2 linked regions of the Pyxidicoccus trucidator genome follow. The protein of the gene in region 1 binds, or shares a complex with, the protein of each later gene. Links are inferred from orthologs where the notes say so. Each region holds a gene or a part of one and is shown on either strand. Other genes may lie near its edges.

What was found.
Region 2: the proteins of tsaD (region 1) and tsaE are in contact, whole or in part, in a crystal structure (PDB 6N9A), measured with the Thermotoga maritima proteins. The link is inferred for Pyxidicoccus trucidator from one-to-one orthologs. Residues at the interface, in WP_004082750.1 of Thermotoga maritima: Cys10, Asp11, Arg49, His50, Leu82, Gly84, Gly135, Gly136, Glu154, Thr155, Leu156, Asp157, Asp158, Ser159, Glu162, Asp165, Lys166, Arg169, Leu170, Tyr175, Lys213, Thr214, Leu217, Tyr218, Gln221, Arg222, Asn324; in WP_004082108.1 of Thermotoga maritima: Leu37, Gly38, Lys46, Lys57, Val59, Lys60, Ser61, Thr63, Phe64, Thr65, Leu66, Met67, Val69, Pro71, Tyr82, Arg83, Leu84, Asp86, Asp88, Phe89, Asp93, Ile128, Asp130, Glu131, Arg134.

The regions. Positions count from the first base shown.
Region 1 is NZ_JAAIXZ010000016.1:281,839-288,058, forward strand. What follows is about bases 1,659-4,538. They hold tsaD (tRNA (adenosine(37)-N6)-threonylcarbamoyltransferase complex transferase subunit TsaD), read right to left. Parts: upstream 3,657-4,538; coding sequence 2,661-3,656; downstream 1,659-2,660. Other genes in these bases: G4D85_RS36190 (hypothetical protein), read left to right, coding at 1,659-1,778; rsmA (16S rRNA (adenine(1518)-N(6)/adenine(1519)-N(6))-dimethyltransferase RsmA), read right to left, coding at 1,788-2,645; G4D85_RS36205 (response regulator), read right to left, coding at 3,701-4,538. In the rest of the region: panB (3-methyl-2-oxobutanoate hydroxymethyltransferase), read right to left, coding at 1-461; G4D85_RS36185 (deoxynucleoside kinase), read right to left, coding at 625-1,269; more of G4D85_RS36190, read left to right, coding at 1,497-1,658; more of G4D85_RS36205, read right to left, coding at 4,539-6,220.
Region 2 is NZ_JAAIXZ010000017.1:88,030-94,369, reverse strand. The notes cover bases 46-3,045. They hold tsaE (tRNA (adenosine(37)-N6)-threonylcarbamoyltransferase complex ATPase subunit type 1 TsaE), read left to right. Parts: upstream 46-1,302; coding sequence 1,303-1,788; downstream 1,789-3,045. Other genes in these bases: G4D85_RS36485 (pentapeptide repeat-containing protein), read right to left, coding at 1,790-2,950; G4D85_RS36495 (NAD(P)H-hydrate dehydratase), read left to right, coding at 46-1,306. Outside these bases: more of G4D85_RS36495, read left to right, coding at 1-45; G4D85_RS36480 (class II glutamine amidotransferase), read right to left, coding at 3,047-3,910; hutI (imidazolonepropionase), read right to left, coding at 3,999-5,264; G4D85_RS36470 (hypothetical protein), read right to left, coding at 5,268-6,002; hutU (urocanate hydratase), read right to left, coding at 6,017-6,340. UniProt on the Escherichia coli protein: Required for the formation of a threonylcarbamoyl group on adenosine at position 37 (t(6)A37) in tRNAs that read codons beginning with adenine.

The sequences.
Region 1 (6,220 bases):
ACATAGCCGCCCATCTTGTGGACGGACTGGGGCGTCAGCCCCAGGTGGCCCATGACGGGGATGCTGGCGCGGGTAATCGCGCGCACCGTCTCGGCGAACTCGGCGCCACCCTCCAGCTTGACGCTGCCCACGCCTCCCTCGGACACCAGGCGGCCGGCGTTGCGCACCGCCTCCTGGGGGGACACCTGGTAGCTCATGAAGGGAAGGTCGCCCACCACGTGGGCCCGGCGCGCACCGCGCGTCACGGCGGCGGAGTGGTAGACCATCTGGTCCATCGTCACCGGGAGCGTCGAGTCATGCCCCTGGACGACCATGCCCAGCGAATCACCTACCAACAGCACGTCCGCGCCCGCCTGGTCGAGGATGTGGGCAAACGTGGCGTCGTAGGCGGTAACCATGCAGATCTTCTGGCCGATCTGCTTGAAGCGCTTCAGCGTATGGATGGTGACCTTGTCCTTCACGGTTCACCTCCTTGGGTCGACGGGTTGAACGGCCGTTTCGGACCCTTTCGCCCCTCGCCGTCCCTTGCGGAATCGCCGGAAGCCCTGGGTCCTACCGCACTCTAACGCCCTCCGGGCGGCCGTGGGGGCCTGGAGGGCGAGCGTCCCGCCGGGAGCCTGGATTTCAGGCCCGTCGGGAAGCCTTCGGAAGGTAGTGCTGGGTGCCCGGCTTCGCCTTCCGGATGGTGGCCAGCAGGTCCTCCCGGTCCGCCTCGTTGTTGACGAAGTCGATGTCCGAGGTGTCGACCACCAGCAGCGGCGTCTCCGTGTAGTGGAAGAAGAAGCTGTTGTAGGAGTGGACGAGCCCCTCCAGGTACCCGGAGTCGAACTTGCGCTCGAACTCGCGGCCCCGCTTCTTGATGCGTTGCAGCAGCACGTCCAGGCGGGCCTGGAGGTAGACGACGAGGTCCGGCTTGGCCACGCGGGGCCCGAGCGCCTCGAAGACGCGCTCGTAGAGGGCGAGCTCGTGGGCGTCCAGGTTGAGGTGCGCGAAGATGCGGTCCTTGGCGAACAGGTAGTCGCTGACCGTCATGGAGCTGAAGAGGTCCTGCTGGAACAGGTCCTGCTGCTGCCGGAAGCGCGACAGGAGGAAGAAGATCTGCGTCTGGAACGCGAACTTCTGCCGGTCCGTGTAGAAGCTGGAGAGGAAGGGGTTTTCCTCCACCACTTCCAGGATGCGCCGGCCCGCCAGGCGCTCCGCCAGGATGTTGGAGAGACTCGTCTTGCCCACGCCAATGGGCCCCTCGACCACGATGTACCGGTAGTCCATCCGCCGAGGCCTCCCGACCGCGGAATGCGCCACTCACGGCCGCGCGCCCAGCTCGCGCGAGGGCACGGCCACGCATCCGGGCGGATAACACAACACGGACGCCTGAAGCCGGCAATTTTCCACGGCCGCACGCCGCGTCCGGGAGGCCTTCGCTCCCTTGACGCTCTGGAAGGCATCCCCTACGGTCCGCGCGACTTCATGGCGTGTGCGCGGGACGGTCTCCGGACATGAGTGGCGGCAGGCAGCGGGCGAAGACGGTGGTGTTGCTGGAGGAGGCCCGTCAGAGCACCGCCCCCAAGGCCACACCCGCACCCCCGGTGGAGCCGGATCCGCTCTACGGCGTGGTGCTGCTGAAGACGGCCCTGGAGCTGAAGCGACGCCAGGACGGCACGGTGGAGGAAATCCTCCGGAGCGTGCTGGCGCGCATGCGCATCCCCGAGGCCGAGTTCTTCGCGTACCTGGAGCAGCAGGGCGGCCTGCTCCAGGCGCTCGGCCTTCGCCAGCGCTAGGCCCCTTCCCTACTCCTCCAGCTTCAGAGCGGGGACGGGCGCCACCACCGGGCCGAGCGCGCGCTCAATCGCGGCGAACTCCTCGGGCGCGAGCGTCTCCGCGCGGCGCTGGGGGTCCACACCCGCGGCCTGCATCGCGGCGACGAGCACCTCCGGCGAGCCCAGCGTGGGGTCCGACTTGATGGAGTTGAGCAGCGTCTTGCGCCGGTGGGCGAAGGACGCCTTCACCACGCGGGTGAAGCGGGCCTCGTCGATGATGGGCGCGCGCGGGGCCTTGCGACGCGTGAGGCGCAGCACGGCGGAGTCCACCTTCGGCGGCGGGTGGAAGCGCCAGGACTCCAGCGTGAGGATGTTCTCCGCGTCGAAGTGCAGGCCGAGCAGCACGGTGAGCAGGCCGTAGTCCCGGTTGCCGGGCTCCGCGGCGAGCCGCTCCACCACTTCCTTCTGGAGCGTGAAGACGGCGCGCGAGACGCGGGAGCGCTGCTCCAGCACGCGGAAGAGAATCTGGCTGGACAGGTGGTACGGGAGGTTGCCCACCACGGCCACGTCGGGCGCACCGGCCACCTCGGCGAAGTCCACCGTGGCGGCGTTGCCGGCCACCACGTGCACGCCGGGGATGGCCTCCTTCTCCAGCACCGTCAGCATGTCGCGGTCCCGCTCCACGGCGGTGACACGGGCGCCGGTGGCGGCGAGGAAGCGCGTGAGGTGGCCCAGGCCGGGGCCCAATTCCACCACCGGCTCGCCCTCGCGCAGGTTCACCGCGTCGGCGATGGCCTCCAGGGCCTCCTCGTCACCGAGGAAGTTCTGCCCCCAGCTGTGCTTGGGGCGCAGGCCATGACGTCTGAGGATTTCTCGCGGCGATTCCACCCGGTCTCCTTCTCTCTACATGCGCCAGGCGGGGTCCGCCGCCAGGCGGAAGTCTCCGCGCAGGCCGCGGCGGTACGCCTCATACCCCGCCACCGCGATCATCGCCCCATTGTCCGTGCACAACCGCACCGGCGGCAGGAACATGTTCAGCCCCCGGTCCTCCGCCCGCGCCTTGCACAGCGCGCGCAGCCGTGAGTTGGCCGCCACGCCTCCACACAGCACCAGGTTCTTGTGGCCCAGCCGGCGGGCGGCGGCCACCAGCTTCTTCGACAGCACGTCCGCCACCGCCTCCTGGAAGGACGCGCACAAGTCCGACAGCGCCTGCCCCTCGGGCACGCCGTGCTTCTGCACGTGGTGCAGCACCGCCGTCTTCAGGCCGGAGAAGGAGACGTCGAAGTTGTCGCCGGGCAGCGCGCGCGGGAAGCGGATGGCCTCCGGGTTTCCCTTCTGCGCGAGTTGGTCGATGGGCAGCCCGCCCGGGTACGGCAGCCCGAGGATGCGCGCCGTCTTGTCGTACGCCTCGCCGGCCGCGTCGTCGCGGGTGCTGCCCACCAGCTTGTAGCTGCCATAGGCCTGCACGTCGTAGAGGCTGGTGTGGCCGCCGGAGACGACGAGCCCGAGGAACGGCGGCTCGGGGGCATCCTCGATGAGCCGGATGGCCAGCAGATGGCCCTCCAGGTGGTTGGCGCCGACGAAGGGCTTGCCGGTGGCGAGGCTCAGCCCCTTGGCCACCTGCAACCCCACCAGCAGGGCGCCGATGAGGCCCGGCCCGGAGGTGACGGCGATGAGGTCCACGTCGTCGAGCGTCTTCTCCGCGCGGGTGAGGGCCTCGTGGATGACGGGCATCACCTGGACGATGTGGTTGCGGCTGGCCAATTCCGGCACCACTCCGCCCCAGCGCCGGTGGATGTCCACCTGGGTGGACACGACGTCGGACAGCACGCGGCGACCGTCGGCGACGACGGCGGCGGCGGTCTCATCACAGGAGGTTTCCAGTCCGAGGACGAGCAAGGCGGCTCACTTCTCCGAAGCAGTGGGAGTGGCCGCCAGCCCGCTCAGTTGCCCAGTCCCTTGAGCAGCGAGCGGACCTCGTTGGCGGAGGCTCCCGTCGGTTCCAGGAACAAGTACCTCTTGTAGGCCTCGGCCGCCTGGGAATTCCGCCCGGTGGACTGGTACGCCATGCCGAGCGACAGCCAGGCACGCGCATTCCGGTCCTCCTCCTTGACGACTTCCTGGAGGAGCTTGGCGGCCTCGCGGTGGGCGGACTGCGCGATGGAGCCGTTCACCAGCGAGATGCCCAGGCCGGCCTTCGCCTCCATGGAGGCCGGCTTGAGCGCCAGCGCCTTGCGGTAGCTGATGGCGGCGGACATGTGCCGGCCACCGACGATGGCCGCCTTCGCCGCCTTCACCAGGCTGGCGTACTCGACCTCCGGGTCCACCGGCGGCGTGTTGACGTCCGCAGTCACGGGGCCCGCGTCGGCGGCCTCGACCTTCGGTGCCTCCACGGTGGCCGTCCCCGCGTCCGGCGTGGCGGCGGGAGTCGGCGCGGTGGCGGTGGCCGTGCCCGCGTCGGCGGCCGTCGGCGTGGCCGTCTCGGGCGGCGTGGGCGGAACCTGCGGCGGGTCCTTCTCCGGCACCTGCACCGTGTTGTTCGGGGTCGGCTGCTCCACCGGGGGCTTCGGGGCCGGGTCCTGCTTCTTGCCGGAGCCTCCGCCCACGACGACGACCGCGGCGACCGCGCCGATGAGCAGCAGGCCCGCGGCCACGTACAGGCCGGTGCGCTTGGGGCGGACGGCCTCGGCCTGCGCCGCGTCGCTGGACACGGCCTTCGCCTCGGAGGACGTCGCGGCCTTCGTCTCCACGGCGGGCGACGGCGACTTCGGCTCGGCGGGCTTCTCCGTGACGGCGACCGGCGCCGACGGCGCGCCCGTGTAGCCGGGCAGCGGCGCGCTCGGCGTCGGCGGCTCCTCGGAGATGTCGGGCGCCAGCGGCGTGGCGGCGACGGGAACCCCGTGGCCAGGGTACGGCGGCAGCGCGAGCTGCTGCGGCGGAGGGGACTCCTCCACCTCGAGGATGGGCTCGGAGTCCGCGGACTCATGAGAGCCGGAGCCCCTGCCACTCACCAACGTCACCTCGGACGACGGCGGAGCAGGCGCCGGCGGGGGCACGGGCGGGAACGGGTTGGGGCCCACAGCGGCGCCACCGAAGATGGGGGCGCGCGGCGCCGCGGGCGGCTCGACGGAGGCGGCGGCCTGGGCGAAGGCAGGGGACGAGGAACCGGACGCCCTGGCGTTCCCGCTGCCACGCGGCCCGGAAGACCAGAGCGAGCCCGGGCCCCACGTGGACGCCGAGCCGATGCCCTCGGTGTCCACGCGGCTCCAGTCCAGCAGCAGGCTGCGGTGCGCGTGCTCCACGGCGCGGTGGGCTGGGGGCGGCTCCACGAGGAAGGCCGAGCCCTCCTCGGCGGGAGGCAGCGGCGGCGCCGCCACCGGCTCCTCGGCGGCACCGTTGCGTCGGGGCCTCGCGGGGAAGACGACGACGTTCGCCGGCTGGGCCGGCCCCGTCGCGGCAGCAGCCGCCGAGGCCTCGTCCTCCACGCCCGCGGGCGGCGCGAGCACGCTCGGCGGCATGGCGCGGGGCGCGGGTGGGACGTCCACGGGCGCGACGGGCGGCGGCTCGGGCGCCACGGCCACGGGGACCGGAGCCGGCTCGGGCGCCACGGCCACGGGGGCCGGCGGCGGCTCGGGCGCGGCGGGGGCGGGCTCCACGGGCGCGCTCGGCGGCGGGGCCGCGTTGAGCCACTGCTCGATGCCGGGCTTGCTGCTCTGCACCGGCTCCAGCGGGGCGTTGCCCAGCTCGCGGATGAGGCCCTCGAAGTACAGCTTGCTGATGATGCCCAGCGCGGCCAGGTCCTCGAAGTCCGAGTCCTCCACCACGCGGCTCAGGGTGCGCTTGCCGTCGAACAGGCGCAGCAGCCCGTTCACCTCGTCCGGAATCTCCGAGAGACGGTCGGCGAGTTGGTGGTAGTCAATCTCGAACACCGTCTCCAGCGGAGGCAGCTGCTCGAGCATGCGCCCCCACTCGTCCAGGCGGCGCATGCCCTCCATCAGCAGGCCCTGGGTGGAGATCTCGATGCGCTCCGGACGGTCCAGCGCGCTGAACTGCACCTCGAACTGACCCTCGAAGGTGTTCAGCATGCGGTAGAAGGCGTTCTCGCCCTTGAGCCGCCCCAGCTCCGCGTCAACGACCCGGCCGTCCTTGAAGTAGACGGTGCCGGTGCGCTCGCCCTGGATGTTGATGAGGCCCGTCTTGCGGCCAATCTCGAACGTCTGGACCAGGTCCACCACGCCCATGTCGGCGAGGCTGCCGGCGAAGCCGCCCTTCGTCGTCTCCCGCTTCTCGATCCTCTCCTTCTCCGCCTTCTGGAGGATCATCTTCACGCGGGTGACGATCTCTTTGATGTAGATCGGCTTCGTCAGGTAGTCGTCGCCACCCAGCTCAAGGCCGCGCACCTTGAACTCGACCGACTTCTGGTTCGTCAGGAAGACGTAGGGGATGAACTTGAAGCGCTCATC
Region 2 (6,340 bases), on another replicon or contig:
GCTCGTGGCGCTGGTGGGGGACGCGGCGAAGCTGACCGTGGAGTCGAAGCGGAATCTCGCGGCGCTGAAGGGCTTCGGCGTGGTGCCCCGCTCGCTGGCGTCGCTGCCGGAGTTGGGGCACGGCGACGTGGTGGTGGATGCGCTGTTCGGCACGGGGCTGAGCCGTGCGCCGGCCGGGGAGTTCGCCGAGGCGATTGGCGCGATTTCCCGCTGGCGGTTCGCGGGGGCGAAGGTGGTGGCGGCGGACGTGCCCTCGGGCCTGCAGAGCGACACGGGCGAGCCCTTCTCGCCGTGCGTGGAGGCGGATGTCACGGTGGCCTTCGGCTTCCTCAAGCCGGGGCAGGTGCTGGAGCCCGGGGCCTCGCTGTGCGGGCGGGTGCGGCGGGTGGACATCGGCATGGGCGGCGAGGCCTCGAAGGACCTGTCCGGGCCGAAGCTGCTGGTGGTGGAGGAGGCGGACGCGCGCGCCACGCTGCCGGTGCGCCGGGCGGACTCGCACAAGGGCACCTTCGGGCACGTGCTGGTGGTGGCGGGGAGCCGGGGGAAGACGGGCGCGGCGGCGCTGGTGGCGAAGTCGGCGCTGCGCTCGGGCGCGGGGCTCGTCACGGTGGCGGCGCGCGGGGATGCGCTGGACACGATTCAGTCGCACTCGGCGGAAATCATGGGCACGCCCCTGGACGGCACAGGGCCGCTGGGGCTGAGCGACCTGAACGCGCTGCTGGCGGCGGCCGAGGGCAAGGATGCGCTCGTCATGGGGCCCGGGATTCCGCGCGGCCCGGAGACGGGAGCGCTGATTGGCGAGCTGCTGTCGCGGCTGGAGCTGCCGGCGGTGCTGGATGCGGACGCACTCAACGCGGTGGCCACGGACCTGTCGGTGCTGCGGAAGGCGAAGGGGCCGGTGGTGCTCACGCCGCACCCGGGAGAGATGGCGCGGCTGACGGGGAAGCCGACGAAGGAGGTCCAGACGCGGCGGCTGGAGCTGGTGAAGCAGCTGTCCTCGGGGCTCGGGGTGACGGTGGTGCTGAAGGGTGACAGGACGCTGACGGCCCATCCGGATGGGCGCGTGTTCATCAACACCACGGGGAACCCGGGCATGGCCACGGGAGGCTCGGGGGACGTGCTGTCGGGCCTGTGCGGTGCGTTCCTGGCCCAGGGCTTTCCGATGCCGGACGCGGTGTGGACGGCGGTGTATGCGCATGGGCTCGCTGGTGATATGGCGGCGGCACGGCGCGGGCAGCTGGGGCTGATTGCCGGAGACCTGGTGGAGCAGGGGCTGTGTGATTTGTGGGTCCGGTGGGGCCGATGAGCAGCGAGACCGCGACGCGAGTGAAGACGCTGCGCCTGGAGTCTCCCGAGGAGACGCATGCGCTGGGCGTGCGGCTGGGCAAGCTGCTACGGCCGGGTGACTTCGTGGGGCTGATTGGCGAGCTGGGCGCGGGGAAGACACACCTGGCGCGCGGCGTGGCCGAGGGCGCGGAAGTGCCTCGCTCGGAGGTGGCCAGTCCCACGTTTGCGATTGTGTATCCGTACTCGGGAAGAATTCCGCTGTACCACGCGGACCTGTACCGGCTGGCGAACTACGACGACCTGTACTCCACCGGCTTCCTGGACATGGTGGAGAGCGGGGACGGGGCCTCGTTGGTGGAGTGGCTGGACCGGATTCCGGCGGCTGCGCCCCGTGAGTTCCTGCGCGTGACGTTGCGGCACACAGGCGGCGATGCGCGCGAGCTCACGGCTGAGGCCTTCGGGGCACGGCCGGCAGTGTTGCTCGACGCGTGGATGTCTTGAATCACTCCGCCGCTGAATGAGGCGTTGAATGCCACTGCGCCTGGATGCGCGGGTCCACCTGTTCGTGGAGGCGCACGAGCCAGCGATGGGCGTGCTCCACCGACCCGCGCAGGCCGAGCGTCGGCAGGTGAGTGGCGGTCGTCCGCAGATGGAGTCCCCACACGAGACAGGCCCGCACCTCGCTCATGTCCGGGGTGCCAGCCTTCTCTGGGCGGGTCGGGCTGGCGGCGTGCATCCGGGCTCGCACGCGCTCCTCGAAGTCAGGGTCTCTCAGGAGTAACGCCACCGTGAGCTGAGGATGGGCCCAGCTCCACCGGTCCAGGACGTCCCACAGGGCCGCCAGGGTGTGCTCGTTCGCGCCCCCCAGCACAACGGCCGCCGCCGCGACCATGTGCATGCGCCAGTTCCGTTCCTTCAAGATCGAGCTCACTTCCGCATCCAGGTCGGAGCTGGCGTCCACCCCCGCCTCGATGTGCAGGAGGGCTCGCCGGTTCGTGAGGCGGAGGAGCCCAGCACCTCCCTGAAGCATCAGGATGGGCTCGATGAAGGACGGGTAGCCCGCCCTCCGCGCCTCACGCACGAAGTCCCGGGCCGAATACGGATACACCCGCTCCGGCTCCCACCGCGCGCACGTGAGGAGCGCGTCCTCCAGGTCGCAGAAGTACAGGCTCGTGTCCCGCAGGTCCGCGTTGCGGAGGTCCGCGAGCTGCAACGTGGCCTTGTCGAACCGGGCATCTCGCAGCTGTGCACGGCGGAAGGAGCTGCGCGTCAGGTTGGACGCCGTGAGCACCGCGCCCTCCAGGAACGCGTCGTCCCAGCTCGCGCCCAGGGCCACACACGCCGTCAGGTTCGCGCGCTCCATCCGGGCATGGCGCAGCGAGGCCCCTGACAGCGTCGCAAGCTCCAGCCGCGCGTCCTGGAGCCCGCAGTCCTCCAGCACCGCGCCCTCCAGCCGCGCCCTCACGAGGTCCGCGCCGCTCAGCTCCTGCTGCGTCAGGTCGATGCCCCGGAGTCCTCCGAGGTTGCCCCCCAGCGCCTCCGTGCCGGGGAAGCCGACCAGCACCTCTCGCCAGGGACCTCGCAGGCCCATGGCGATGAGTTGCTCGCGTCGGCGCTGGCCGTCAGGGGTGTTCCAGCGCGCGGCGAGTGCATCCGCGCGCATCACGAGAGCGGCCTCCAGCGCGCGAGGAACCTGAAGCGCATCAGGGACGCTCCCTCGCGTGTGCGGCGCTCAAGAGAGAAGCGCCACACCCGGCGCTTACGCCGCGTTTTGCGGAGCGCCCGGATTCACGGGCGGAAACAAATCCCCCCCGGCCAGCTCGGGCACGCGCCAGCGGTGGAACACGAGGCGCGCGTCCACTCCGATGACGTCCTCCTCGTCCACCGTGCCCCAGTACGGCCCACCGCACAGCGACTCGCTGGCGACGACGAACTGCGGCACCTGCGTGCCCACCGGAGGCAGCCCCGCCACCCCACCGCAGCTCGGCCCCGTGGACAGGAGGAGCGGACGGTTGCGGCGCGAGGCCACCATCACCTCGCCGTTCGTCACCAGGAAGTTCATCGCCGAGCGGTTCGGGTCCCCGGGCTGGTCCGTAATCGCCGCCACCAGCGACATCGTCTCCGCCACCGCGCGGGCCACGGACTCCACAGGGACCGGGTGCTCGAGCGAGTGCCTGGCCGACAGCCGGGTAAGGAACAGGTAGAAGCAGCGCTCGCTGTCCGTCGTCCCCTTGATGTTGGGGCGGAAGCTCGGGCTGATGAGCGCTTCCACGGCGGGCCGGTGCCTCGCGAACTCGCGCACCGTCCCGTTGTGCCCGAAGGACCAGCGGCCATGGTGGAAGGGGTGCGAGTTGCGCAGCTCCACCGCGCCCACGGACGCGAGGCGGATGTGCGCCACCACCGTGTGAGACGACACCCGGCTGCTCACGCGCTCGAAGTCAGGGTCGCTGTGCGCGGGCCCCACACCGTGGGCGACGAGAGGCAGAGGCTCCGCACCGTAGGCGGCAATGCCCCACCCGTCCTTGTGCTCACGCGACTGGATGAGCAGCGAGTTCTTCTCCGTCACCAGCGAAGGGTGAACGGCTGCGGGCGTCGATGAACGGAATCCAAAGAGTCGGCACATGGCAAGCGGCAGGTATCTATACAGCCCGGCCCCGACGAGAAGTTCTCGTGTCTCACCGGAATACGTCGCCTGTCAAAGCGACGCCACTTCACGCGCAGGAATTCATCTCCTGCCGGACGACGACACGTCCGGTCTTCACCACCACCCGCGCGTGACCTACTCCTAGATGGTAGGGCAGATGCCGGTACGAAGCACAGCTGAAGACCACCAGGTCGCCCGGGTCTCCCACGGACAGGCGCCCATGTGTTTGCAGCCCCAACGAGAGCGCGGCGCCTCGGGTAGCGGCCCAGTAGGCTTCGGCCGCGCTGAGCCCGTTCTCCAGACACGCCAGCCCCAGCGCCAAGGCCAGGTTTTCACTCATGGCCGAGCCAGGATTCACGTTTGAACCCAAAGCAACGTTGATGCCCGCATCACGCAACCTGCGCCCGGGGGCATAGGGACGCATGCGCAGGAACAGTGTGGAGGTGGGCACGAGTACGGCGGTGACGTTCGCCTCGGCCAGCGCACGCAGGCCCGACTCCGTCAGCTGCTCCAGGTGGTCGGCCGTTGCGGCTCCAAGTTCCGCCGCGAGCTCCGAGGCGCCGCAGGCGGTGAGCTGGTCCGCGTGCAGCCGGGGAATCATTCCCAGGGCGCGGGCGGTGGTGAGGATGCGGCGGGCCTCGTCCACGGTGAAGGCGCTCTCCTCCACGAAGACGTCGCAGAAGCGCGCCAGGCCCTCCTGCGCCACGGCGGGGAGGATTTCGTTGATGCACAGCCGCACGTAGTCCTCGCGCCGCCCCCGGTACTCCTCGGGCACCGCGTGCGCGCACAGCAGCGTGGGCACCAGCTCCACCGGCGTCAGCCCGTTCAGCCGGCGCACCACGCGCAGCATCTTCAGCTCGTTCTCCAAGTCGAGCCCGTAGCCGCTCTTCACCTCCGCCACCGTCACGCCATGCGCCAGCAGACGCTGGAGGCGGGGCAGGGCGAGCTTCACCAGCTCGTCCTCGCTGGCGGCGCGCGTGGCCCGCACCGTGCTGACGATGCCGCCGCCCGCCTTGGCGATTTCCAGGTACGTGGCGCCCTGGTTGCGCAAATCAAACTCCGCGGAGCGCTCCCCCGCGAAGACGAGGTGCGTGTGCGGGTCCACGAAGGCAGGGCCCACGAAGCCGCCCCGGGCGTCCACCAGCTCGGTGCTGGCGTCCACCGCGCCGTCGGGCAGCTCCGACTCCGGCCCCACATACGCGACGCGGCCCGAGCGCAGACCCACGCAGGCGCCAGGATAAGGGGTGAGGGCGTGCTCCGCCTTCTCGCGGTGCGTGCCCTCCACCTTGAGCACTTCGGAGGTGTTGCGGACCAGCAGCTCCAGCGCGTCCATGTGTCAGCGACCTCCTCGCACGCCCATGATGGGGACGTTCCAGCTCGCCCCGCTTCCGGCCTTCGCCCGGCCAAAGCCGCCGGACAGCTCCACGTTGTCCAGCCAGCCCCAGGTGAAGCGCGCCGCCACCACGCCGCCGTAGTACACCGCCGTGTCCGAGGCCTCACGCGAGCCCATGACGTGCCACGCGAAGAAAGGCACCAGGCCCAGCGACACGTTCTTCTCCGGCTGGAGCGTGAAGGCGCACGACGCCTCCGCGCCGAACATGCTCCCCGGGCCGCCCCGGGTGTTGAGCCCGAAGTCCGTGGCCCCGCGCAGCGCCATCGCGGGGGCCAGTCCCAGCCGCTCGGAGCCCACGTAGTACGAGGCCCCCGCGTAGAGCCCGTAGCCGGGGAGGGGCAGGGGGAGGAAGAACTCCCCCTGGATGCCGGTGTGGAGGTGCAGCCGCTCGGACAGGGGCCACGTTATCGCCGCGTCGAGCGCCATGCCCCACTGCTGCGTGGAGAAGCTGGCGTCGTCACCCCGGAACTGGTCTCCCTCGCCGAGGAACGGCTGGGCACCGGCGAGGGGGGCGCTGAGCCGGGGGCCCGTACGCACCCCCAGCTGGCCGAGGTTCTTGTCCGGAAACCCGGGCCCCAGGCGCATCACCATGGGGCCCATGGCCGTGGGGGCACAGCCCGCCAGCGCGGCGAGCGCGGCGATCAGCACCAGGAGGGACCTCGAGCGCGTGCGGTGCATGGCGGCCTCCAGGCTCAGACGGTGATGCCGGGAATCTTCACGCCGCGCTGCTTCGCCACCTCGATGGCTTCCGGGTAGCCCGCGTCCGCGTGGCGCAGCACGCCCATGCCGGGGTCGCTGGTGAGCACGCGCTCGATGCGGCGCGCGGCCTCGGGCGTGCCGTCCGCGACGATGACCTGGCCGGCGTGCAGCGAGTAGCCCATGCCCACGCCGCCGCCGTGGTGGAAGGACACCCACGAGGCGCCATTCACGGCGTTCACCAGCGCGTTGAGGATGGGCCAGTCCGCCACCGCGTCCGTGCCGTCCTTCATCGCCTCCGTCTCACGGTTGGGCGACGC